DNA from 4 places in the Kitasatospora sp. NPDC036993 genome. Region 4 is predicted to be linked to each of the others. Evidence: riboswitches for the same ligand, from Rfam matches in the RefSeq annotation. Region 4 holds a riboswitch; each other region holds the start of a gene.
The links. A riboswitch is a leader RNA that binds a small molecule or an ion and turns the genes downstream of it on or off. The one in region 4 is predicted to bind cyclic di-AMP.
Positions count from the first base shown of each region.

Region 1: it holds a riboswitch for cyclic di-AMP, as region 4 does, so the genes downstream of both, ACZ7C5_RS33365 (LysM peptidoglycan-binding domain-containing protein) here and ACZ7C5_RS03340 (M23 family metallopeptidase) in region 4, are expected to answer to the same signal.
Region 2: it holds a riboswitch for cyclic di-AMP, as region 4 does, so the genes downstream of both, ACZ7C5_RS24680 (C40 family peptidase) here and ACZ7C5_RS03340 (M23 family metallopeptidase) in region 4, are expected to answer to the same signal.
Region 3: it holds a riboswitch for cyclic di-AMP, as region 4 does, so the genes downstream of both, ACZ7C5_RS34090 (M23 family metallopeptidase) here and ACZ7C5_RS03340 (M23 family metallopeptidase) in region 4, are expected to answer to the same signal.

Region 1 covers NZ_JBVJRP010000022.1:6,450-11,951, reverse strand. Annotated here, with positions in the region: gene ACZ7C5_RS33380 (nucleoside triphosphate pyrophosphohydrolase) at 1-106, shown strand, start outside; gene ACZ7C5_RS33375 (SDR family NAD(P)-dependent oxidoreductase) at 118-540, opposite strand; gene ACZ7C5_RS33370 (cytochrome P450 family protein) at 797-2,137, shown strand; cyclic di-AMP (ydaO/yuaA leader) riboswitch at 2,358-2,523, shown strand; gene ACZ7C5_RS33365 (LysM peptidoglycan-binding domain-containing protein) at 2,529-3,422, shown strand; gene eno (phosphopyruvate hydratase) at 3,677-4,963, shown strand; gene ACZ7C5_RS33355 (FtsB family cell division protein) at 5,167-5,502, shown strand, end outside.
Region 2 covers NZ_JBVJRP010000011.1:245,402-250,903, forward strand. Annotated here, with positions in the region: gene ACZ7C5_RS24675 (C40 family peptidase) at 1-700, opposite strand, end outside; gene ACZ7C5_RS24680 (C40 family peptidase) at 928-2,061, opposite strand; cyclic di-AMP (ydaO/yuaA leader) riboswitch at 2,072-2,225, opposite strand; gene ACZ7C5_RS24685 (C40 family peptidase) at 2,564-3,601, opposite strand; gene ACZ7C5_RS24690 (NYN domain-containing protein) at 3,802-5,151, opposite strand; gene ACZ7C5_RS24695 (hypothetical protein) at 5,366-5,502, opposite strand, start outside.
Region 3 covers NZ_JBVJRP010000023.1:35,983-41,484, reverse strand. Annotated here, with positions in the region: gene ACZ7C5_RS34100 (DUF2470 domain-containing protein) at 1-653, shown strand, start outside; gene ACZ7C5_RS34095 (APC family permease) at 672-1,328, opposite strand; gene ACZ7C5_RS34090 (M23 family metallopeptidase) at 1,805-2,860, opposite strand; cyclic di-AMP (ydaO/yuaA leader) riboswitch at 2,864-3,001, opposite strand; gene ACZ7C5_RS34085 (MFS transporter) at 3,356-4,897, shown strand; gene purB (adenylosuccinate lyase) at 4,905-5,502, opposite strand, start outside.
Region 4 covers NZ_JBVJRP010000001.1:678,228-683,729, forward strand. Annotated here, with positions in the region: gene ACZ7C5_RS03320 (SpoIIE family protein phosphatase) at 1-1,633, opposite strand, end outside; gene ACZ7C5_RS03325 (TetR/AcrR family transcriptional regulator) at 1,698-2,264, opposite strand; gene ACZ7C5_RS03330 (alpha/beta fold hydrolase) at 2,336-3,163, opposite strand; gene ACZ7C5_RS03335 (YiaA/YiaB family inner membrane protein) at 3,284-3,574, opposite strand; cyclic di-AMP (ydaO/yuaA leader) riboswitch at 3,769-3,927, shown strand; gene ACZ7C5_RS03340 (M23 family metallopeptidase) at 3,940-4,773, shown strand; gene ACZ7C5_RS03345 (hypothetical protein) at 4,913-5,502, opposite strand, start outside.

The DNA.
Region 1 (5,502 bases), on a different contig from region 4:
GCAGCGGGCGCACGACGCCGGGGTGGACGTGGACGCCGCGCTGCGGTCGGCCGCGCGCGGGTACCGGGAGGCGGTGCGCGCGGCCGAGGGCCTCAAGCCGGAGTGACGGTGCGGGTCTCAGGCCGCGGTGGCGGCGCTCGCCGGGCGCCGCTGCGGCGGGACGAGTTCGCCGATGGCCTCGCCGACGAGGACGACGAGTTCGGCGAGGCGCTCCAGGTCGAGGTGGGCGGGCAGGTCGGCGAGCGAGACGATTCGCTCGCCGCCGGGGCCGGCCACGGCGAACAGGTCGATCGGCCCGAGGTGCTTCTCGGCGGTGTCCACGAGGGCGGCGACGTCGCTGGGGCGGCGGATGTCGCCGCAGACGCCGACGACGGGGCAGCCGGGCCGGTCGAGTTCGGCGGCGAGGTCCTCGGCGATGCCGACGTGCTGGTCCGCGATCAGCATTCCGGCGGTGCCGGCCGCGGCGAACCGACGGGCGAGGCCCGCGCCCGACCCGCCGTCGAGGACCGCGATGACGATGACTGACCCGCTGATCCGCATGGCCTGCTCCTCCCTGTGGGCGACACCGCACCGGCGCCCACGCGTATTGCGGAGGATCGTAGGCACGTCCTGACCCTCCGCAACAGTGGTTACCCCTCAGGTGACCAGGCTCACGCCCACGCTCCGGACAAGAGCTGTCCAAGAGCCGTCCACGGAGGGTCGGCACCCCGGGCCGGCACCCCGGCGGCGCACCGTCCGCGGGCAGGCGCGCGCCGTCGGGGAGGGGCGTGCCCGGCGCACCGGATACGGTCGGTCCATGCCAGCTCAGCCCGACCCCGCCAGGCCCGCCGCCGCGCCGTCCGACGCCACCGGCCCCCAGCTGTTCACCTGGGAGTTCGCCTCCGATCCGTACCCCGCCTACGCCTGGCTGCGGGAGCACGCCCCGGTGCACCGCACCACGCTGCCGAGCGGCGTGGAGGCCTGGCTGGTGACGCGGTACGCGGACGCCAGGCAGGCGCTAGCGGACGGCCGGCTGTCGAAGAACCCGGCGCACCACAGCGGGCAGGCGCACCGCACCGGCCGGGTGGGCATCCCGGGGGAGCGGCAGGCGGACCTGATGACCCACCTGCTGAACATCGACCCGCCGGACCACACCCGGCTGCGCCGACTGGTGTCGAAGGCGTTCACCCCGCGCCGGGTGGCCGAGTTCGAGCCGCGGGTGCAGCAGCTCACCGACCGGCTGATCGACGGCTTCGCGCGGCGCGGTTCGGCGGACCTGATCCACGAGTTCGCCTTCCCGCTCCCCATCTACGCGATCTGCGACATGCTGGGCGTGCCGGCCGAGGACCAGGACGACTTCCGCGACTGGGCCGGAATGATGGTGCGCCACACGAAGCCGGGCCAGGGCGGCGGTCAGCGCGGCGGCGTGGGCCGGGCGGTGAAGCGGATCCGGGCGTACCTGCTGGAGCTGATCCACCGCAAGCGCGCGGACCTCGGGGACGACCTGATCTCGGGCCTGATCCGGGCGAGCGACCACGGTGAGCACCTGACCGAGAACGAGGCCGCGGCGATGGCCTTCATCCTCCTCTTCGCCGGCTTCGAGACGACCGTGAACCTGATCGGCAACGGGACCTACGCGCTGCTGCGCAACCCCGGGCAGCGCCGGCTGTTGCAGGAGTCGGTGGCGCGCGGGGAGAGCGCGCTGCTGGACACCGCGATCGAGGAACTCCTGCGCTACGACGGGCCGGTGGAGATGGCGACCTGGCGGTTCGCGACGCAGCCGCTGACCGTCGGCGGGGTGGACATCCCGGTCGGTGACCCGGTGCTGGTGGTGCTGGCCGCGGCGGACCGCGACCCGGCCAGGTTCGCGGACGAGAACACCCTCGACCTGGCCCGGACGGACAATCCCCACCTGGGTTTCGGGCACGGCATCCACTACTGCATCGGCGCCCCGCTCGCGCGGCTGGAGGGGCGCGCCGCACTGGCCACCCTGCTTTCCCGGCTGCCCGATCTGCGGCTCGCGGAAAGCCCGGAGAATCTGCGGTGGCGAGGTGGCCTGATCATGCGTGGGCTGCGCGAACTCCCGGTGGAATTCAGTCCGGAGAGCCGCTCCCCGCACGCCCCTCCGCACGCCCCCGCCGAGCCGCCGATGCCCTGAGGTCACGCTGACGGGACGTCGTCGATCGCCCTCGGCGGTGGTGTGAACAGCCATCAATCAGGACATATCGCCGCCGTTGGTAGGCGGTCGGACACGCGCCGTAATTTATGTGTGATATCGGCGATATGAGCTTGTGATTGGTCTGATGATCTGTCTACTCTCCCTGGAGTTCGCAGCTGCGGACCTCGTACGCGGAACGCCGAATCCTGCCCGCCGCGTCACGGGAAACCGACCAGAACCCTGGGCAGGGGCGGGGGAACCAGGTTTGTTGCCGTCCCCACGGCTTGGGGTGAAGCCGCCCGAGCGGGATCTCTCCGCACACGGCGGCCGGGCCACCTCCCGGTCCGAACCCGACAGCTCACCTCGCAGGCGTACGGAGAGGGACCTCTTCATGCTGCTCGTTGGAACTGGCCGTCACCGTCGTCGCACCCAGGCCGAGAAGGCCATCGCCGTCGCCGGTGTGGCCGGCGTCGGACTCGCGATGCCGCTCCTCACCGCCACCGGCGCCTCCGCCGCACCGGTCTCCACCTGGGACGCGGTCGCGCAGTGCGAGAGCGGCGGCAACTGGAGCATCAACACCGGCAACGGCTTCTACGGCGGCCTCCAGTTCACCTCCAGCACCTGGAAGGCGTACGGCGGCAACGCCTACGCGGCGCAGGCCAACCAGGCCAGCAAGGCCCAGCAGATATCGGTCGCCGAGAAGGTCCTCGCCTCGCAGGGCCCGGGTGCCTGGCCGGTCTGCTCCCAGAAGGCCGGTCTGACCAAGGGCGGCGCCCCGGCCGCGGTCGACACCTCCTCGGACGCCAAGCAGCAGCAGGCTCCCAAGCCGCAGGCCCCGAAGCAGCAGGTCCCGAAGCACGCCAAGCCGGCCGAGAAGCCGGCCGCCCAGCAGCAGGCCGCACCGAAGCCCGCCGCGAAGCCGGTCCAGCAGGCCGCCCCGCAGCCGCAGGCCCAGGGCTTCTCCGGCAAGGCCGGCTGGGACGCCGACGCGAAGGTGTACTGGTACCAGAACAACGGCGGCTGGTACTGGACCAGCCACCAGAGCGTCTACCAGCAGTACGCCGGCCAGACCGCCGCCCAGCCGCAGGCCGCCCCGCGGGCCGCCCAGCCGGCCGCGCAGGCCGCGGGCCACGACTACACCGTCCGCGCCGGTGACACCCTGTCGACCATCGCCTCCGCCCAGGGCGTGTCCGGCGGCTGGAGCGCGCTGTACGAGCAGAACCACGCCACCGTCGGCGGCAACCCGAACCTGATCATGCCCGGCCAGGTGCTGCACCTCGGCTGAGCCGCCACGCCCGACGCGCGGAGGGGACCGGTCCTACCGGTCCCCTTCGTCCGTATTCGCCCGCTCCAGGGGGACAAGCTGGGACAAGCAGGTGAACTACCGGCGGGTAGGAGGGCCACACGCTGAGACGGAACCCAGGTCGACGTGGTCCCGGGAGCCCGGGCGGTTAGGCTCTGGTCGTAAACGACTCCGCAATCGTCCTGCTGACAGCACCCCCCGTCAGACCGGACCCTGCTTCCGCAAGGAGATGCCTCGTGCCGTCCATCGATGTCGTCGTAGCCCGTGAGATCCTCGACTCCCGCGGCAACCCCACGGTCGAGGTCGAGGTCGGCCTCGACGACGGCAGCACGGGTCGTGCCGCTGTTCCGTCGGGTGCCTCCACCGGTGCCTTCGAGGCGCTGGAGCTGCGCGACGGTGACAAGAACCGCTACTTCGGCAAGGGCGTGGAGAAGGCCGTCCTGGCCGTCATCGAGCAGATCGGCCCGGAGCTGGTCGGCTACGACGCCACCGAGCAGCGCCTGATCGACCAGGCCATGCTGGACCTGGACGCCACCCCGGACAAGTCCTCGCTCGGCGCCAACGCCATCCTGGGCGTCTCGCTGGCCGTCGCCCACGCCGCCTCCGAGGCGAGCGACCTGCCGCTGTTCCGCTACCTGGGCGGCCCGAACGCGCACGTCCTGCCGGTCCCGATGATGAACATCCTCAACGGCGGCTCGCACGCGGACTCCAACGTCGACATCCAGGAGTTCATGATCGCCCCGATCGGCGCGGAGTCCTTCTCCGAGGCCGTCCGCTGGGGCGTCGAGGTCTACCACACCCTCAAGGGCGTGCTGAAGGAGCGCGGCCTGTCCACCGGCCTCGGCGACGAGGGCGGCTTCGCGCCGAACCTGGACAGCAACCGCGAGGCCCTGGACCTCATCACCGAGGCCATCCAGAAGGCCGGCTACGTGCCCGGCCGCGACATCGCGCTGGCCCTGGACGTCGCCGCCTCCGAGTTCTACGAGGACGGCGCCTACCAGTTCGAGGGCAAGGCCCTCTCGGCGGCCGAGCTCATCGAGTACTACGCCGGGCTGGTCGCCGCCTACCCGCTGGTCTCCATCGAGGACCCGCTGGACGAGTCGGACTGGGACGGCTGGAAGGCCATGACCGTCAAGCTGGGCGACAAGGTCCAGCTGGTCGGCGACGACCTGTTCGTCACCAACCCGCAGCGCCTGGCCCGCGGCATCGAGACCGGCACCGCCAACGCGCTGCTGGTGAAGGTGAACCAGATCGGCTCGCTGACCGAGACCCTGGACGCCGTCGAGCTGGCCCAGCGCAACGGCTACCGCTGCATGATGTCGCACCGCTCCGGTGAGACCGAGGACGTCACCATCGCCGACCTGGCCGTCGCCACCAACTGCGGCCAGATCAAGACCGGTGCCCCGGCCCGCTCCGAGCGCGTCGCCAAGTACAACCAGCTGCTGCGCATCGAGGAGATCCTCGACGACGCCGCCGAGTACGCCGGCCGCGGCGCCTTCCCGCGGTTCCGCTCCGCGGAGTAATCAGGCACAGCCGCTCCGCGGAGTAATCAGGCACAGCCGCGCTGCGGAGCAATCAAGCAGTCGGCACGGCGAGCACGAGGGCCGCGCGCTCCCGGTAGCGCACGCCTGACCGGTGCCCCGCCGTTCACCCCGTAGGGTGGACGGCGGGGCACCGTCGCGACCAGGAGGGGATACGGGAGATGGCTGGCTGGAGGATCCCGGGCTTGGCGGCCCGGCCCCGGTTCACGAGCCGGGCGACCGTCCTCGTCCTGGTGCTCTGCTCGCTGGTGGCGATCCTCGCCTACCCGACGCGGCAGTTCATCTCCCAGCGCGCCGAGATCTCCGCCCAGCGGGCGAAGGCCGACCACGCCCGCCAGCAGGTCGAGCAGCTGCGCCGGGAGAAGGCCCGCTGGCAGGACCCGGAGTACGTCAAGGCGCAGGCCCGCGCCCGGCTGCACTACGCGGTGCCGGGGGAGACCCCGTACATCGCGGTGGATCCGGCCCGCCAGGGCGCCCCGCCCTCCTCCTCCACGGTCGGCGCGGCGGCTTCCCCGAACGTA
Region 2 (5,502 bases), on a different contig from region 4:
AGGCGGGCGGGGCGGTGCCGAGGTCCAGCCGGTCGGTGCCCCGGGTGGCGCGGCGCTCGGCGTCCCTGGCGTCCTGGGCGGCCAGCCGGGCCCGCTCGGCGCCGCCCAGGCCGTTCAGCAGCTTCTGCGCCTTGGCCAGCCGCTGCTGGATCTGCTGCTTGCCGTCGGCGAGCGACCGGCGGGCCTGGTCCAGCTCGGCGAGCTTGTCGGCCGCCTCGGTGCGGCGCTGGTCGAGCCGGCGCTGCCGGGTGATCAGCTCGTGCAGGCTCTCCTGCTGGCGGGCGGCGGCCTGGCCCATGGCGCGGGCGCGGGCCAGGTAGCCCTCCGGGTCGGTCGAGAGGATCAGCTGGGCCGTCTGGGTCATGCCGCCGCCGCGGTACTCCGCCCCGGCCACCGTCGCCAGGTCGCCGCGCAGCTGGTTGAGCTGGTCCTGGGCGCCGGCGATCTCGCCCTGGAGGATGGTGGTCTCGCCCTGGAGGCGCCGCTGGGCCTCCTGCGCCGCGTTGAACTTCTCGGACGCCTGCTCGGCCTCGTCGTACAGCTGCTCCACCTGCGCCTTGACGTCCTGTCGGTCGGCCGGGTCCGGGCTGCCGGGGGCGGCCTGGGCGCTGCCTCCGGTGGCCACGCCCAGCGCGGTGGCGGCGGCCGCGGTCAGCACCAGCGCCCGGGCGAGCAGTTGGGAACGACGGTGCACGGGCATGGCGGCAGCGGCTCCAATCCTGCGGCGCGGTCCCCGCCGCCGCGCCATGGTGGGCGGCCGTCGAGCGGGAGTCCGGTGGCAGACGTTAGCGAGTCCGGGCAACCGAGTCCAAACCCCTCCCAACCCGAATATTCGCCCACTAATCGGACATCAGCTCGACCTTCCGGAAAAGCCGCAGGCCCGGCCTTCCCCGAGGAAGGCCGGGCCCGGAAGCGTCCGAGCGGGGATCAGACCCGCACGATGCCGGTCAGCGGCATGTTGGTGACCGCCTCGTAGCGCACGTTCGTGCCCGTCCTGGGCGCGTGCAGCACCTGGCCGTTGCCGGCGTAGATGCCGACGTGGTGGGCGTCGGTGTAGAAGATCAGCAGGTCGCCGGGCTGGGCCTGGGAGATGTCCGTGCCGATCCGGGTGCCGGCCGAGGCCTGCGCCTGCGAGGTGCGCGGCAGCGACACGCCGGCCTGGTTGTACGCCCAGACCATCAGACCGGAGCAGTCGAAGGAACCCGGGCCGGTGGCGCCCCAGACGTACGGGCTGCCGACCTTGGAGGCGGCGTACGAGAGGGCGGCGGCACCGCGGGAGCTGCCGGCCGCGACCTTCACCGGCGCGGCGGCGGCCGAACCGGTCGAGATGTCGCTGCGGCTGTTGTCGCGCGAGGCGCGGTCGGCCTGCTGCTGCGCCTTGGCCGCTTCGGCCTTGGCGGCGTCGGCCTTGACCTTGGCCTCGGCCGCGGCCTTCTCCTCGGCCTGGCGCAGCGCCTGGCGCTCCTGCTCGGTCAGGGTGTTCAGCAGGTCCTGGGCGGCCTTCAGCTTGCCCTGGACGTCCTGCTTGGCGGTCTTCAGCTGCTGGGTGGTGGACTCCAGCTCGGCGAGCTTGCCCTGGGCCTCGTTGCGGTCCTGGTCGAGCTTGCGCTGCTGCTCCTGGAGCTCCTTCAGCTGACCCTTCTGGGTCGCACCGGCCTGGTTCAGCGCACCGGCCTGGGTGAGGAAGCCCTCCGGACTGGAGGAGAACATCAGCTGGACGGTCGGCGAGATGCCGCCGTTGCGGTACTGCTCGCCGGCGATCTCGGCCAGGCCGCCCTGGAGCTCGGTCACCTGGGACTGCTGACGGGCCACCTGGTCCTGGAGGCCGGAGACCTGCTTCTCCAGCTCCTGCTGCTTGGCCTGGGCGGCGTTGTAGTTCTCGGTCGCGACCTCGGCCTGCTCGTTGAGCTGGTCGACCTGCTCCTTGACCTGTTCCTTGGTCGGCTGCGGGTCGGCGTGGGCGCCGGACTGCGCGGAGAGGGCGACGGCTGCGGCGGCGACTCCGGTCAGGATCGAGACGCGGGCGCGGCCGGCGGGCTTGGGACGACGATGGGACGCCACGAAGGCGGACTCCTTCTTCCTACGGCCGCCTACCGGGTGAGCTGACGGGTTCGGGCCGGAAGCATGCCCTACGACGCCTCACGGCCGTTCCACCGGCCGACCTGGCGCCGATTCACCCCGGAGGAACGTGGTTCCCCGGCTCCGCTCCGCAGCGCCCCCACGAACTGGGCTCCCCTGTCGGGCAGTCGCTTCGACCTGCCCCGCTGCCTTGCGAACTCGACGGAAACCACCGCCGCCACCCTGGCTGGGCGATCGAGAGTGCGGTGGTTCAGGGCACGACCCTAGTAACTGAACCGTGATCGGTTCAAATCCTTGTCAGAAAAAAGACAGAAGATTGCCAAAGTTCTTTTGTGAAAATGACCGATGGTGACCACTGCCACACGTAAGGCTGATCAGTTCTCACCATGCGGTCACGAAACGCCGAAAACCCGAACGCCACCCCCACAAGGGGGTGGCGCTGATCACAGGTCCGGGGAAGGGGCCCCTCCGGCGTGTCGGGCCGTCAGACCCGGCGGATGGTGTTGATCGACATCGCGTCGGCCTTCATCACCTTCACCACGTCGCCGGTGTGCGGCGCGTGGACCACCATGCCGTTGCCGATGTACATCCCGACGTGGTGCATGTCGTTGCCGTAGACCACCAGGTCGCCCGGCTGGGCCTGGTCCAGCGAGGGCACCTTGGTCCCGTAGTGGCCCTGCTCCTGCGAGGTGCGCGGCAGCGAGACGCCGGCCTGGCCGTACGCCCAGACCATCAGGCCCGAGCAGTCGAAGGTGGTCGATCCGGTGGCGCCCCACACGTACGGCGAGCCCTGCTTGCCCATCGCCTTGGACACCGCCACCGCCGCGAGGCCGCCGGCCGGCGGCAGGCTGCCGAGGTCGACCCGGTCGCTGCCGCGCGAGGCGCGGTCCTCCTGCGTCTGCTGGGCCCGCAGCGCGGCTCGGTCGGCGGCGCTGAGCGAGTTCAGCAGGTCCTGGGCGGCCTTCAGCTTGGTGTTGACGTCCGTCTTGGCCTGGTTCAGGTCCTTGGTGGTGCTCTCCAGCGAGGCGAGCACGGTGGCCGCCTCGGTCTTCTGCTGGTCCAGCCGGCGCTGCTGGTCCAGCAGCCCCTTGAGCGCCTCGGCCTGGCTGGTGCCGGCCTGCTGGATGGTGGAGGCCTTGTCCAGGTAGCCGGACGGGTCGGAGGAGAGCATCAGCTGGACGGACGGGTCGATGCCGCCGGTGCGGTACTGCTCGCCCGCCACCTCGGCGAGGCCGCCCTGCAGCTGCGTCATCTGCTCCTGGCCGCGGGCCACCTGGTCCTGGAGCTGGCCGGACTGCTTGCGCAGCTGGTCGGCCCGCTCCTTGGCGCCGTTGTACTTCTCCGCCGCCTGCTCCTGCTCCTCCTGGAGCTGGTCGATCTGCGCCTTGACGTCCGACTTGTTCGGCTGCGGCGCGGCGTGCGCGGCCACCTGGGCGGAGAGGGCGACCGCGGTCGCAGCGGCGGCGGTGAGCACGGAGATCCGTGCGCGGCTCGGCTGCTTGGGACGGCGGTGGGATGCCAAGGGTCCGGCTCCTTCTTCCATCGGACTCACCTGATGGGATGAGATTCCGGAAAATAGGTTTGACGCCAGACCCTAGTGAACATCTACCCGTTCTGCTACTCCCCCGTAGGCGTGAAATCCGGTTCCCATGCTGACGTCACAAGACCCGCACACCCGCTCGGAACCACCCCTGACCAGGCATCATTCCATCCGGTCCGGACTCAGGGCCGGGCCAGTCTGTTCAGCAGCAACACCGAGGCCACGGGGCGCGCGCCGGCCTTCCGCACGCCCTCCGCGACCTCCCGGTCGGTGGAGACCACCACCACCGGACGGCCCTGCGGCTCGGCCCGCACCAGACGGCGGATCAGCTCGTCCGCGGTCTCCCCGGTCCGGCTGAACCGCACCCGGACCCCGCGCGGTGGCGCCATGATCACCGGGACGTCCAGGTCCTGCCCGTCGAACACACAGGTGACCTCCGCCTGCGTGCGCTGGGCCAGCATCGCCAGCCCGCCCAGCAGCCGGATCCGCTGCTGCTCCAGCGGCAGCGCCGGATAGCCGGTCTTGGTCACGTTGTAGCCGTCCACCAGCAGGTGCACCTGGGGGATCGCCAGCAGCTGGTCCAGCAGCGCCGGATCGTCCTCGGCGAGGCCGCGCCGCGCCACGTCGTGCGGCGAGGCCGCCCCCGGCACCACCGCCTCCACCAGGTCCGCCGGACGGATCTGGGAGACCGGCAGCGCCAGCTCCCGCTGGAGCCCCTGGGCCGACTGCAGCACGGTGTCCAGCAGCAGCCGCAGCCGCATGTCCTCGACGCTGCGCCCCTCACGGGCCGACCGGCGGCCCTGCTCGGCCGCGTTCTCCAGCTCGGAGACCCGGTGCCTGAGCCGGCGCGCCTCGGTCTCCACCGCGCCGCGCTCGGTCGCGGCCTGCGCCTTCGCGGCCTCCAGCTCGCCGGCCAGCCTGCGGGTCTCGGCCTGCGCCCTGCGGGTGTCGCTCTCCAGCGACCGCACCTTCTTGCGCAGCGACTCGGCCTCCTTGCGGACGCCGTCCGACTCGGTCCGCTGCCGGTCCAGGTCAGCCCGTGCGGAGGCCCGCACCTCGGCCAGCTCCGCCTGTAGCTTCTCCACCAGCCGGGTCGCCTCCGCGGCCGCGTCCTCGGCGCCGGCCCGCTCGACCTCCTCGCCGGCCTCGGCCACCAGCCGGCTCCAGCCGGCCGACCGCACCAGGTAGGCGGCGGCCGCGACGTCCATCGGGTCGGCGGCGCTCGGAACGGTGCCCGACTCCAGCGCCTTCACCAGGTCCGGCTGCCCCAGTCTCAGCCGCTCCGCTATCCGCACCCGGAAGGCCGGCTCCGACTCCAGCGCCGCCGCCAGCGCGGTGGCCGCGTACTTGGCCCGCCGCGCCGGGGTGAACTTGACGTACTGGCGCAGGCTCTGCGGCAGCTCGGCCGGCGGCAGCCCGCCGAGCGCGTCCGAGGCCAGCCCGACCACGCGCCGGCGCACGCCCTCCGGCAGCGGCCGGTCGAGCTTCTCGGCCGCGCGCTCCACCGCGGGCTCGGAGGAACCGTCCTCCACCCGGGCCGGCTCGGCCGGGGCCTCGGCCGCAGCGGGCTGAAGCCCCCGCTCTTCGCCGGGCTCCTTCGCTGCGTCCACCACGTCCTCGGCTCCGATCCTGGTCCAGCGGGGTACGGCCGCGGCCGCCCCTGTCGTCACGCTCCGTGCGTCTTGTTCTGTATTGTCCCGTGCGGCGGACGGGCATGCCGCGCACCCGCCCGCCGCACCGACGGGGTCAGCCCTGCTCGGCGGCGGCCTCCGTGCTCTCGGCGCCAGGCCTGGCCACCAGCTCGACCTGGTCGACCGCGTTGCACCAGCGGCAGCGCACCGACTCGATGGTCTCGCTCAGTACCTCGGTCTCCTCGACCTTGG
Region 3 (5,502 bases), on a different contig from region 4:
TCGGCACGGCCTCCTCGCTCACCGTCCGCGCCCTGGGCGAGCACCACCACCTGGACACCCCGCTCTCCCTGCACGGCTCCCGGCTGCGGCTGCGCACCGCCCTCGACGACCCGCTCACCTCGGCCGCCGCCGGAGCCACCGAGGGCCTCGCCGTCGTCCTCGACGTCACCGACGTCGCCCCTGTCGCCGTCCGCGCCCGCGTCCGCGCCCGCCTCACCCTGGCCGGCCGGCTGCACCTGGCCCACCTGACCGACGACGGCCTCGGCGTCCACCTGGGAGTGGACGTCGCCCACGCCGTCCTCGCCACCCCGTACGGCACCGCCGCGGTCACCTCCGCCGACCTCGCGCTGGCCGCCCCCGACCCGCTGGCCAGGTACGAGGCCATGATGCTCACCCACCTCGCCGACGACCACGCCGACGCGCTCGACGTCCTCACCCGGCTGCTCGACCCGGCCGTCCTCACCCACGCCCCGGACGTCCGCCCGCTCGCCCTGGACCGCTACGGCCTGGTGCTGCGCCTGGACCACCCGTACGGCCACCGCGACGTCCGCCTGGTCTTCCCCGAACCGGCCAGGGACACCGAGGACTTCGGCCACCGGATGCACGAGCTGCTGGCCGCCGCCCAGCACGGCCTGCCGGTCCGCCGCGGCTGAGCGCCGGCCGACCGGCCGTCACCGCTCGACCGTGTCCTCCAGCACGATCCGCCCCATCCGCGCGTACAGCCCGGGCCGCCACCGGCGCACCGCGAGCGCCAGTCCGAGCCCGGCCGCCGAGATGCCCGAACTCCCCACCCCCTTCAGCGCGTTCAGCGGATTCACGGCCTCGGCCACGATCCCGTCCGGACCGCCGCCGGAGAACAGCACCGCCAGCGAGACCGCGCCCAGCACCCCGGTCTCCAGCACCAGCGCGGCCCCGAGCACCCTGGCCGTCAGCTGGAGGTCGAACCAGCCCGCCACTCCGATCACCACCGCCCCGGACAGCGCGTACCAGCCCCAGCCCAGCTCCACCCCCAGCTGTGAACGGGCCAGCCCGCGCAGCGAGAACGCGAAGAAGCCGAGGACCGCGGCCTCGGTGACGACGTACGCGAGCACCGCGAGCAGCCCCGAGGCCAGTCCGGCGACCCGGCCCAGCCCGTGCGAGACGTAGCCGTAGAACGCGCCGGCCGCGGTGACGTGCCGGGCCATCGCCACGTACCCGACCGAGAACACCGTCAGCACCACGGTCGCCACGATGTACGCGGCGGGTGCGCCGACTCCGTTGCCCTGCCCGACGACGATCGGCAGGTTGCCGGTCATCGCGGTGATCGGGGCGGCGGTGGCGAGCGCCATGAACACCACGCCGACCAGGCAGACCGAGTCCGCCTTCAGCCGGTCGACCCCGCCCGCGCCCGGCCGGGCCCGCTCCGCCGTCTACCCCGCCGTCTCCCCGCCGCGGACCGCCATCCGGCCTCCTCGCCTCCAGGACCCGCCCGTCCGCCGGACCGGCCGGGCACTGACCGACCGCCAGCATGGCGCGCCGCGGGCAACCGGAGACGCGTCGACCGCCCATCTGGGCAGCGGAGTTGACGCCGCGTTCGACCTGGACCGAACACCCCGGAAAGGCCCAGGGAAGACCAGGGAACGAAAGCGGCCGGCCCGGCTGCCCGAGGAAGTCCTCGTGCAGCCGGGCCGGCCTGGGCGTGTCCCTCGCCCATGTCCACCGTGCGGCGATCACCCGGTCGAGCGGTCACCCGACATGACCATCCCGGAGGATCGGTTCACCCCGCGACAGTGGCGGTTCCTGAAACCCTCGGAGCCCGTCAGGCTCAGAGCGCGACGCCGTGCGCCCGGAGGAAGGCGACCGGGTTGATGTCCGAGCCGTACTCAGAGCCGTTGCGGATCTCGAAGTGCAGGTGCGGGCCGGTCACGTTGCCGGTGGCACCGGAGAGGCCGATCTGCTGGCCGGCGGTGACGGTCTGACCGATCTTCACACCGATCGAGGAGAGGTGCGCGTACTCGGCGTAGTGGCCGTCGGCGAGCCTGATCTCGACCTCGTTGCCGTAGGCGCCGCCGTTGCCGGCCTTGACCACGACACCGTTGGCGACGGCGCGCAGCGGGGTGCCGGTGGAGGCGACGAAGTCCTGGCCGGTGTGGTGGCCGGAGGCCCACATCGAGCCGGCCACGCCGTAGGCGGTGCCCAGCTTCGGGCCGGCCAGCGGGGCGACGTAGCCGGAGGTGGCGGCGGCGACCGGAGTGGCGGTCACGGCCGCGGCCGGAGCGGCGACCTGCACCTGGGTCTGGAGCTGGGCGGACGGCTTGGCGGCCTCGGTCTTCACCTGGACCTGTGCCTGCGGCTTGGCGGCCTGGGTCGCCGGAGCGGCCGGCTTGGCGGCCTGGGTCGCCGGAGCGGCCGGCTTGGCGGGCTTCGCCGGAGCGGCGGGCTTGGCCGGAGCGGCGGGCTTGGCCGGAGCGGCGGGCTTGGCCGGAGCGGCGTCAGCGGACGGCGCGGTGGCGTGGCCAGGCAGCGCGAGCTGCTGACCCGGGAAGATCAGGTTCGGGTTGGCGCCGACGACCGAGCGGTTCTGCTCGTACAGCGCCTGCCAGCCACCGTCGACGCTCCTGGCGTCGGCGATCCTGGACAGGGTGTCGCCACTGACGACGCGGTAGCTCTCCGGCGCGGCCGGAGCGGCCGACCCGGTGGCCGCAGCGGCGGCCGGCGGGGCGTCGGTGGTGGCGACGGCGGCCTGCGGGGCCGGGGCGGTGTGCGCCTGGGCGGTCACCGCGGTCACGAGCGGCACGGCGAAGGAGACACCGGTGACGGCCGTGGCGATGCCGATACGGACGGCGCGGGGCAGGGCGATACGACGAGCCTGAGCAGGCATGGAATTTTTCCTCTCCGACGCCTGCGAGGTGAGCTGTCGGGTTCGGGCTGGAGTTGCCCGGCCGCATGCGCGGCTTCACCCCTAGCCGGTCCTGGTCGTCCACGCCCTGAGGCGCGAACTCCGGTCCGGCGACTTACCTGTGGGTCCCCCGCTCCTGCCGTACAGAGTTCGTTTCGAACCACCGGGCAGCGGCAGGATTCGGCGTTCCACCCGGCGGATCCGTCCGGACTGGCCGGGCGGTCGCTGAACTAAAACCCATCCGTTCGGGTGAAGCAATGTCGATCTCTTGAAACAGCAACAACCCTCCGGAGCCCAGTGACCCTCCGCAGGGACGACCACACGATACGTACACAATCCATTCACCCCCAGCCACTGATCCACGACCCTGCGCCGAGATCCGCGACGCTGCGCGGCCGGCCGCTCACGGACAGCTCGCGGCCAACACACCACCCGGTGAGCCTTGTCACGTGCGTCCCGGCAGCGCAGGATTCGCCCGTGACCACCTCAGAGGCAGGGACCCTGCGCCTGGGCACCGCGCAGGGCCGCCTGGTACTACTGGCGACGGTGCTCGGCTCCAGCATGGCGATGCTCGACGGCACCGTGGTGAACGTCGCCCTGCCCCGGATCGGCGCCGACCTCGGCGCCTCCCTGGCGTCCCTGCAATGGACGCTGAACGCCTATCTGCTCACCCTGGCGGGCCTGATCCTGCTCGGCGGCGCGCTCGGCGACCGCTACGGGCGGCGCAAGGTCTTCCTGATCGGCGTGGTCTGGTTCGCCGTCGCCTCCGCGGCCTGCGCCGCCGCGCCGAACATCCACGTGCTGATCGCCGCCCGCGCCGTCCAGGGCATCGGCGGGGCGCTGCTCACCCCCGGCTCGCTCGCCATGCTCCAGGCCGTCTTCCACCCCGACGACCGCTCGGCGGCGGTCGGCCTCTGGTCCGGCCTCGGCGGGGTCTCGGCCGCGGTCGGCCCCTTCCTCGGCGGCTGGCTGGTGGACGGCCCCGGCTGGCGCTGGATCTTCCTGCTGAACCTGCCGCTCGCCGCCGCCGTGATCGTGGTCACCACCCGGTCGGTACCGGAGAGCCGGGACGAGAGCGCCTCCGGCCGGTTCGACGTGCTCGGCGCCGTGCTCGCCGCCCTCGCCCTCGGCGCGGTCACCTACGCGCTGACCGCCGCCGGCGAGGGCCTGTCCCCCGCCGTCTGGGTCAGCGGCGTGGCCGGCCTGGTGCTCGGCGTCGCCTTCGTCGCCGTCGAGCGCCGCGCGCCCGAGCCGATGCTGCCGCTCGGACTGTTCTCCTCCCGGCTGTTCACCGCGGTGAACCTGGTCACCCTGTGCGTGTACGCGGCGTTCAGCGGGGTCTTCTTCCTGCTGGTGGTGCAGCTCCAGATCGTGTCCGGGTTCTCCCCGCTGGTCTCGGGCTTCGCGCTGGTGCCGATCACCGTGCTGATGCTGGTGCTGTCGGCGCGCGCCGGGCGCCTCGGCAAGCTGATCGGTCCGCGCATCCCGCTGACCGTCGGTCCGCTGCTGTGCGCCGCCGGAGTGCTGCTGATGCTGCGCATCGGCGCCGACTCCTCGTACTGGGTGGACGTGCTGCCCGCCGTCACGGTGATGGGCTGCGGGATGACGCTGCTGGTCGCGCCGCTGACGGCGACGGTGCTGGCCGCCGTCGAGGTCCGGCACGCGGGCATCGCCAGCGGGGTCAACAACGCCGCCGCCCGGGCGGCCGGCCTGCTCGCGGTGGCCGCCCTGCCGGCGCTGGCCGGGCTGAGCGGCGACGCCTACCGGGTGCCCGCCTCGGTCGACTCCGCGTTCCACACCGCGATGCTGATCTGCGCGGGCCTGCTCACCGCCGGCGGGCTGACCGCCCTCGCGACCGTACGGGGCAACGTGCTGGCCCCCGCGGACCACCCGGTGGCCGAGCCCGACACCGAGTGGAGCTGCGGCACCACCCCGCCGCTCGACCCCGGCCACGTCACCGCGACGCGTGAGGGCCCTGCCACCGGCGGTCCGGCGGCAGGGCCCTCACGCAAGGCCTGACGAATCGTCAGAGAATGTCGCCCGGAACGTACTTGGCGGCCTCCGGGTAGGCGGCCGCGACGGCCTCCACCTGGCGGACCACCTCGGCGACCTGGGCACCGGCCGCGCCGGTGAAGGAAAGCTTGTCGGCCAGCAGCGCGTCCAGCGCGGCCCGGTCCAGCGGAATCCGCTCGTCGGCGGCCAGACGGTCCAGCAGCTCGTTCTCCCGGGCACCCGCGCGCATCGCCAGCGCGGAGGCCACGGCGTGCTCCTTGATGACCTCGTGGCCGGTCTCCCGGCCCACGCCCGCGCGCACCGCGCCCATCAGCACCTTGGTGGTGGCGAGGAACGGCAGGTAGCGGTCCAGCTCGGTCTCGATCACGGCCGGGAAGGCGCCGAACTCGTCGAGGACGGTCAGGAAGGTCTCCAGCAGACCGTCGAAGGCGAAGAACGCGTCCGGCAGCGCGACCCGGCGCACCACCGAGCAGGAGACGTCCCCCTCGTTCCACTGGTCGCCGGCCAGCTCGCCGGCCATCGAGGCGTAGCCGCGCAGGATGACGGCCAGGCCGTTGACGCGCTCGCAGGAGCGGGTGTTCATCTTGTGCGGCATCGCGGAGGAGCCGACC
Region 4 (5,502 bases):
CCAGCCCGATCCGGCCGTCCGGGAGCCGCAGCAGGTCGTACCAGTCGCCGCCGATCTGCATGCCCTCGGTGCTCGGCAGGTAGCGGGCGGCGCTGGTGATCCCGGGCAGCCGGGGCAGGGTGCGCGGGAGCATCGCGCGCTGCAGCTCGGTGGCCCGGTGGTGGTGGGTGTCGTACAGCCGGGCCCGCTCCAGGGACTGCGCGAGGATGCCGGCGAACGCCGAGTACAGGGTGCGGTCCTCGCGGCCGAACGCGCGCTCGGCGGCGAAGGTGATCAGGCAGGAGCCGACCTGCTGCCCGGAGGCGACCAGCGGCAGCACCGCCCAGGCGGCCGGGGAGAGCGGGTCGCGCCGGGTGCGGGCCGCCGCGGGGTCGCTGAACAGCGGGGCGGAGCGGGTCAGCGACCGCTGCATCACGTCCTCGGACAGGTCCGCCAGGCGGGTGAGCTCGGTGCGCCGCGGGCCCCCGTACACGGTGTGCGAGACGGGCAGCAGCCGGCCCTCGTCCACCAGGTCCAGGACGATGCCGGAGGCGCCGAGCGCGGGGCGGGCGACGTCGGTGACCGCGGTGGTGACGTCCCGGACGGTCACCGCCCTGGACAGCGCCCGGGTGAGCGTCAGCAGCAGCGCCGTCCTGGCGGCGGCGGGGGAGTTCCGCTCCTCGGCCGGCGGCTGCCCCCGGTGCCCGGCGTCGGCGAGCAGCCCGGCGATCCGCACCGGCCGCCCGTGCACGTCCAGCATCACCTCGCCGGACTCCTCGACCCGGGCCACCTTGCCGCCGGGCCGGACCACCCGGTAGCCGATCCGGTAGCGGCCGCCGGTGGCCAGCGCCTCGGCCAGCGCGGCCTGCACGTCCGGCAGGTCCTCGGGGTGGACCAGCCGGTCCAGCTCGGGAGCGGTGCCGTCCGGGGCGGCCGGGCGGCCCGCCAGCCGGAACGCCTCGGCGTCCCAGTAGCTCTCCCCGGTGACCAGGTCGCGCTCGAAGGCGCCGTGCCCGGCGGCCCGCACGGCCAGCGACAGCAGCGGGTGGGCCGGCCCGGCGGGGCGGCCGTCGGCCGCCCGCGGGTCCTCGGGCGCCCGGACGCCGTACGGGGCCCGGGTGCCGTGCGGGAGGTGGGCGTCGGCGTGGTCCAGCAGGTGGGAGAGCCGGTGGGCGCAGGCCTCGGCGACCGTCTCCAGGACGTCCAGGTCGCGGCGCGGCACGGTGCCCCGGTGGGCCAGCGTGAGGGCGAGGACGCCGATCGGCCGCTCGTCCACGACCATCGGCAGGGTGATCACGGTGATCATCCCGGTGCCCATGCCGGCGTTCCCGTCCGGGTAGTCGACGCTGGTGTGCTCGGGGCCGAGCAGGTACGGGCGGCGCAGCCGCAGGGCCATCGCGGCGGGCAGCTCACCGGCGGGGTCGACCACGCCGTAGCGCTCGTGCGCCCAGTCCGGCAGCCCGTGCGAGGCGATCAGCCGGAGCATCCCGGCGGAGTCCAGCAGGTAGAGCACGGACCCCTCGCCGGTGATCCAGCCCGGGCCCTCGGCCAGGACGGTGCCGAGCAGTCCGGCGGCGCTGGTGCAGCCGAGCAGCAGGCGCACGCAGCGCATCGCGCTGCGCGTGGTCGGACTGCCGGCGGGCTCCAGGGGCACTGACCCTTGATACCCCATTTCCCCGGGGGGCGGATGGTGACCGAGCCGGGCCCGGGCGGCTGGGCTAAACAGGCCAGGCGCGGAGGCCGGTGGTGAGGGTGGTGATGAGGCGGTCGTGGGTGGTGGTGAGGTCCTCGGCGAGCCGGAAGGCGCCGGCGGCGCTGAGGGAGGCGAAGCCGTGGGCGAGCGAGCGGACGGTGCGGGCGGCGTGGATCGCCTCGGAGCCGTCGAGGCCGTACTCCCGCAGGACGGCGATGATCACGCCGACGAGCCGGGCGGCCGCGCGGGCCAGGTCGTCGTCGGGCTGCGGGGCCTGGGGGAGGGCGTTGTAGCGGTGCGGGTGCTCGGTGGCGTACGCGTGGTAGGCGCGCAGCACCGCGGCGACGGCGTCGTCCCCGCTGCGGCCGACCGCCGCCTCGGCCAGCCGGTCTGCCAGCTCCCCGGTGACCCGGACGGCGATCAGCCGCCGCAGTTCGGCGAGGCCGCCGCTGACGTGCTTGTACAGCGAGGGGGTGGCGACCCCGGCCCTGGCGGCGACGGAGGCCAGGGTGAGGGCCTCGGCGCCCTGCTCGTCGATGAGGGCGAGGGCGTGGTCGACGACCTGGTCGGGGGTCAGTCCTACGCGGGGCATGGGTTCGGGCTCTCCGTACGGAAGTCGGGCGGGTGCGGGCGACGGTCGGGCGGCCGGCGGGCGGCGGTCGGTCAGCCGAGTTCGGCGAGGAAGGGCAGCAGGGCGTCCGCGGTGGCCGCCGGGTTGTCGGCCATCGGGTAGTGCCCGGACCCCTCGATCATCGCCTTCCGCGCGCCGAGCGCCGCGGCCTGCCGGTCGGCGACGAGTTCCGGCTTCGGGAAGTCGGGGTCCTTGCTGCCCATGACCACCAGCGCGGGGCACCGCACCGCGGCCGTCCAGCCGACCGGCGCCGAGTCGCCGTCGACGTACCCGCGGGTGGCGGTCTTGCGTCCGGGGGTGCGCAGGTCGGAGACCAGCCCGTCCACGTACGCGTCGAAGTCGGCGGGCCTGGCGCCGGGGAAGGCCATCCGGCGCAGGTAGAAGCCCCAGGCGGCGGGCCAGTGGACGAGGGCCGCGCCCATCAGGCCCATGGCGGCGCGCATCAGGGCGCCCGGCGGCGGGGTCTCGACGAAGGCGTCGATCAGCACGATCCCGGCGACCCGCCCGGGCGCATCCCCGGCGGCCCTGACGACGGTCGCCCCGGTGTACGAGTTCCCGGCGAGGACGGCGCGCTCGATGCCGAGGTGGTCGAGCAGGGCGAGGACGTCGCCGGCGAGGGCGGCCGGGCCGTAGTCGTCCCAGGCGATCGAGGACTCGCCGAAGCCCCGCAGGTCCATGGTGACGACCCGGTGGCCGGCGGCGACCAGCAGCGGGCGCAGGTGCCGGTACGCGGCCCGGCTGTCGAGCATGCCCGGGAGCAGGACGACGGGGGCGCCGTCGCCCTGCCGGGTGTCGTCGAAGGCGATCCGGCCGCCGGGGACGGTCAGGTACTGGGTGCTCGGGGTGATGGTGCCGTTCATGGGGGTCCTCCTCGGGCCGCCGGGGCGGGGCATCGGCGTTGCTGCCGATAGCCATAAAGCTAAGGCTAATAGCCTTAGCCGTCAAGCGGCCGGCGGGCGGCGATCCGGGAAGGGGGCGGGTCAGGCGCCCTCGACCCTGAACGGGTCGTGCTCGCTGAGCAGCTTCTCCAGCCGGGCCTGGTCGACCCGGGTCACCATCTCGTTGGTCTCCTGCTTGTCCCGGATCACCTTCGCCAGCGTGAACGCGGAGGTGACGGTGTAGAGGAGGCCGATTCCGAGGAACGCCCGGGTCCACCCGCCGACCGGCAGATAGGCGATCCCGACGGCGAGGGTGGTGCCGGACAGGGCGAACGAGAGGACGGCCTGGATGTAGTAGGCGGCCGTCGTGCGGGTCTGCATCGGTGCGCTCATGGCGTCAGGATGCGGCCGCCCGGCCGGACCGCACATGAGTAGGAGTACTCAGATGGAGCCGTGCATGAGGGGTCGTTCGTTGACGTCCGATCATATGGTCGACAGTCGCTTCCACCGGATGGCTTGGAATCGGCGCCTCCTAGGATTAACGTTTGATAACGCAGCGCGGTCGTCAACGCCGTACCCAGACGGCACCGTGCGCGGTGCCTAATCCCACCGACCGGCCTCCGGGCAGGTCAGGGAGCCGGGGAACCACGTTCCCTGGGGTGAATCGGCGGGGCCCAGGCCCGGCCGTAGGAGACCTTCCTGCTCCGAACCCGTCAGCTAACCCGGTAGGCGCGAAGGAAGGAAAGGAGCGCGCCTCCGTGGCGTCGACGTACACCCCGGCACACCCGGCCGGCCCCGCAGCCGGTACCCAGCTCCTCGACCACCCCGGCTCGGAAGGCCCCGACGCCTTCGGCCCGGAGGCCGAGACCAACCGCCACCGGATGCCGCGTCAGACCCGCGGAACCTCCCCGCTGCTCGGCGTCACCGCCGTCGCCGCCACCCTGGGGGCCACCGGTTTCGCCTCGGCCACCCCGGCCGCCGCCCCCGCGGTCGAAGCCCCGGACGAGGCCCCGGTCGCCCTCTCCGCGGACCCCGGCCTCGCGCTCGCCGCCCGCATCCAGCACCAGGCCGACAGCCAGCGCACCGCCGCCGAGGAGACCGCCAGGGTCCAGGCCGCGCAGGAGGCCGAGGCCAAGGCCGCCGCCAAGGAGGCCGAGGCCAAGCGCGCCGCCGAGGAGGCCGAGCGGGCCAAGGCCGCCGCCCTCACCCTGCCGGTGGACGACTACCGGCTCTCCGCCCACTACGGCCAGAGCGCCCGCTACTGGGCCAACCTGCACACCGGCCTGGACTTCGCCGCCGACACCGGCACCCCGGTCCACGCGCTCGGCCAGGGCACCATCACCTCGGCCGGCTGGGCCGGTTCGTACGGCTACCGGATCGTCGAGACCCTGCCCGACGGCACCGAGATCTGGTACTGCCACCTCTCCTCGATCACCAAGGGCTCCGGCAAGGTCGTCGCCGGCCAGCAGATCGGCAAGGTCGGCGCGACCGGCAACGTCACCGGCCCGCACCTGCACATGGAGATCCGCCCCGGCGGCGGTGCCCCGGTCGACCCGGAGCCCTGGCTCCAGCAGCGCGGCCTCAACCCGTGACGCCCCGGGCCTGACGGCCCCCGGTCTCACGGCACCCGCCGGCTGAGGCACCCGCTCGCAGACGCCCCCGCTCGCAGACGCCCCCGCGAAGGCCCCCGGCCCGGAGCACGAGCTCCCGGCCGGGGGTCTTCGCGGTCTCTCACTCCTCGGCGGGCAGCTGCGCCAGGTACGCGTCGATCTCCTCCTGGCCCGGCTCCGGCGCCAGCTCGGGGAACTCCTCCACCAGCAGCCGCGGTAGCCCCGGCACCGTCCACTCGCCGAACAGGTCGAGCGCCGCCTCGACCGCCGCGTCCTCGAACTCGCCGAAGTCCCCGGCCAGTTCGTCCGGCATCGGCCGTCCCAGCGCGGTCAGCTCGGCCAGGTTGCGGTAGCTGCGCCGCATCAGGCCCTGCTCCAGCAGCCGCCGCGCGCCGTCGGTGGCCATGCCGACCGAGAGCACCCGGCTCCAGCCCCAGCCCTGCTCGTCCGGCTCGTCCAGCCAGCCGGCCGGCGCCAGGTCCTCGTACGCGGCCAGCCGCTCCTCCTCGGCGAGCCCGCCGAAACCGGCCAGCCAGTCCCGCACCGCCTCCCCGTCGGCGACGTCCACCCCGTGCGCGTGCAGCAGCAGCGCGTACAGCCGGGGCCAGGTCACCAGGTCGGCGCGGCGCAGCAGTCCGGCCGCGACCTCGCCCTGCCACTCGGCCTCCGCGTGCAGCCGCTCCTGGCGCTTGGCGTTGAGCCGCCGGGCCG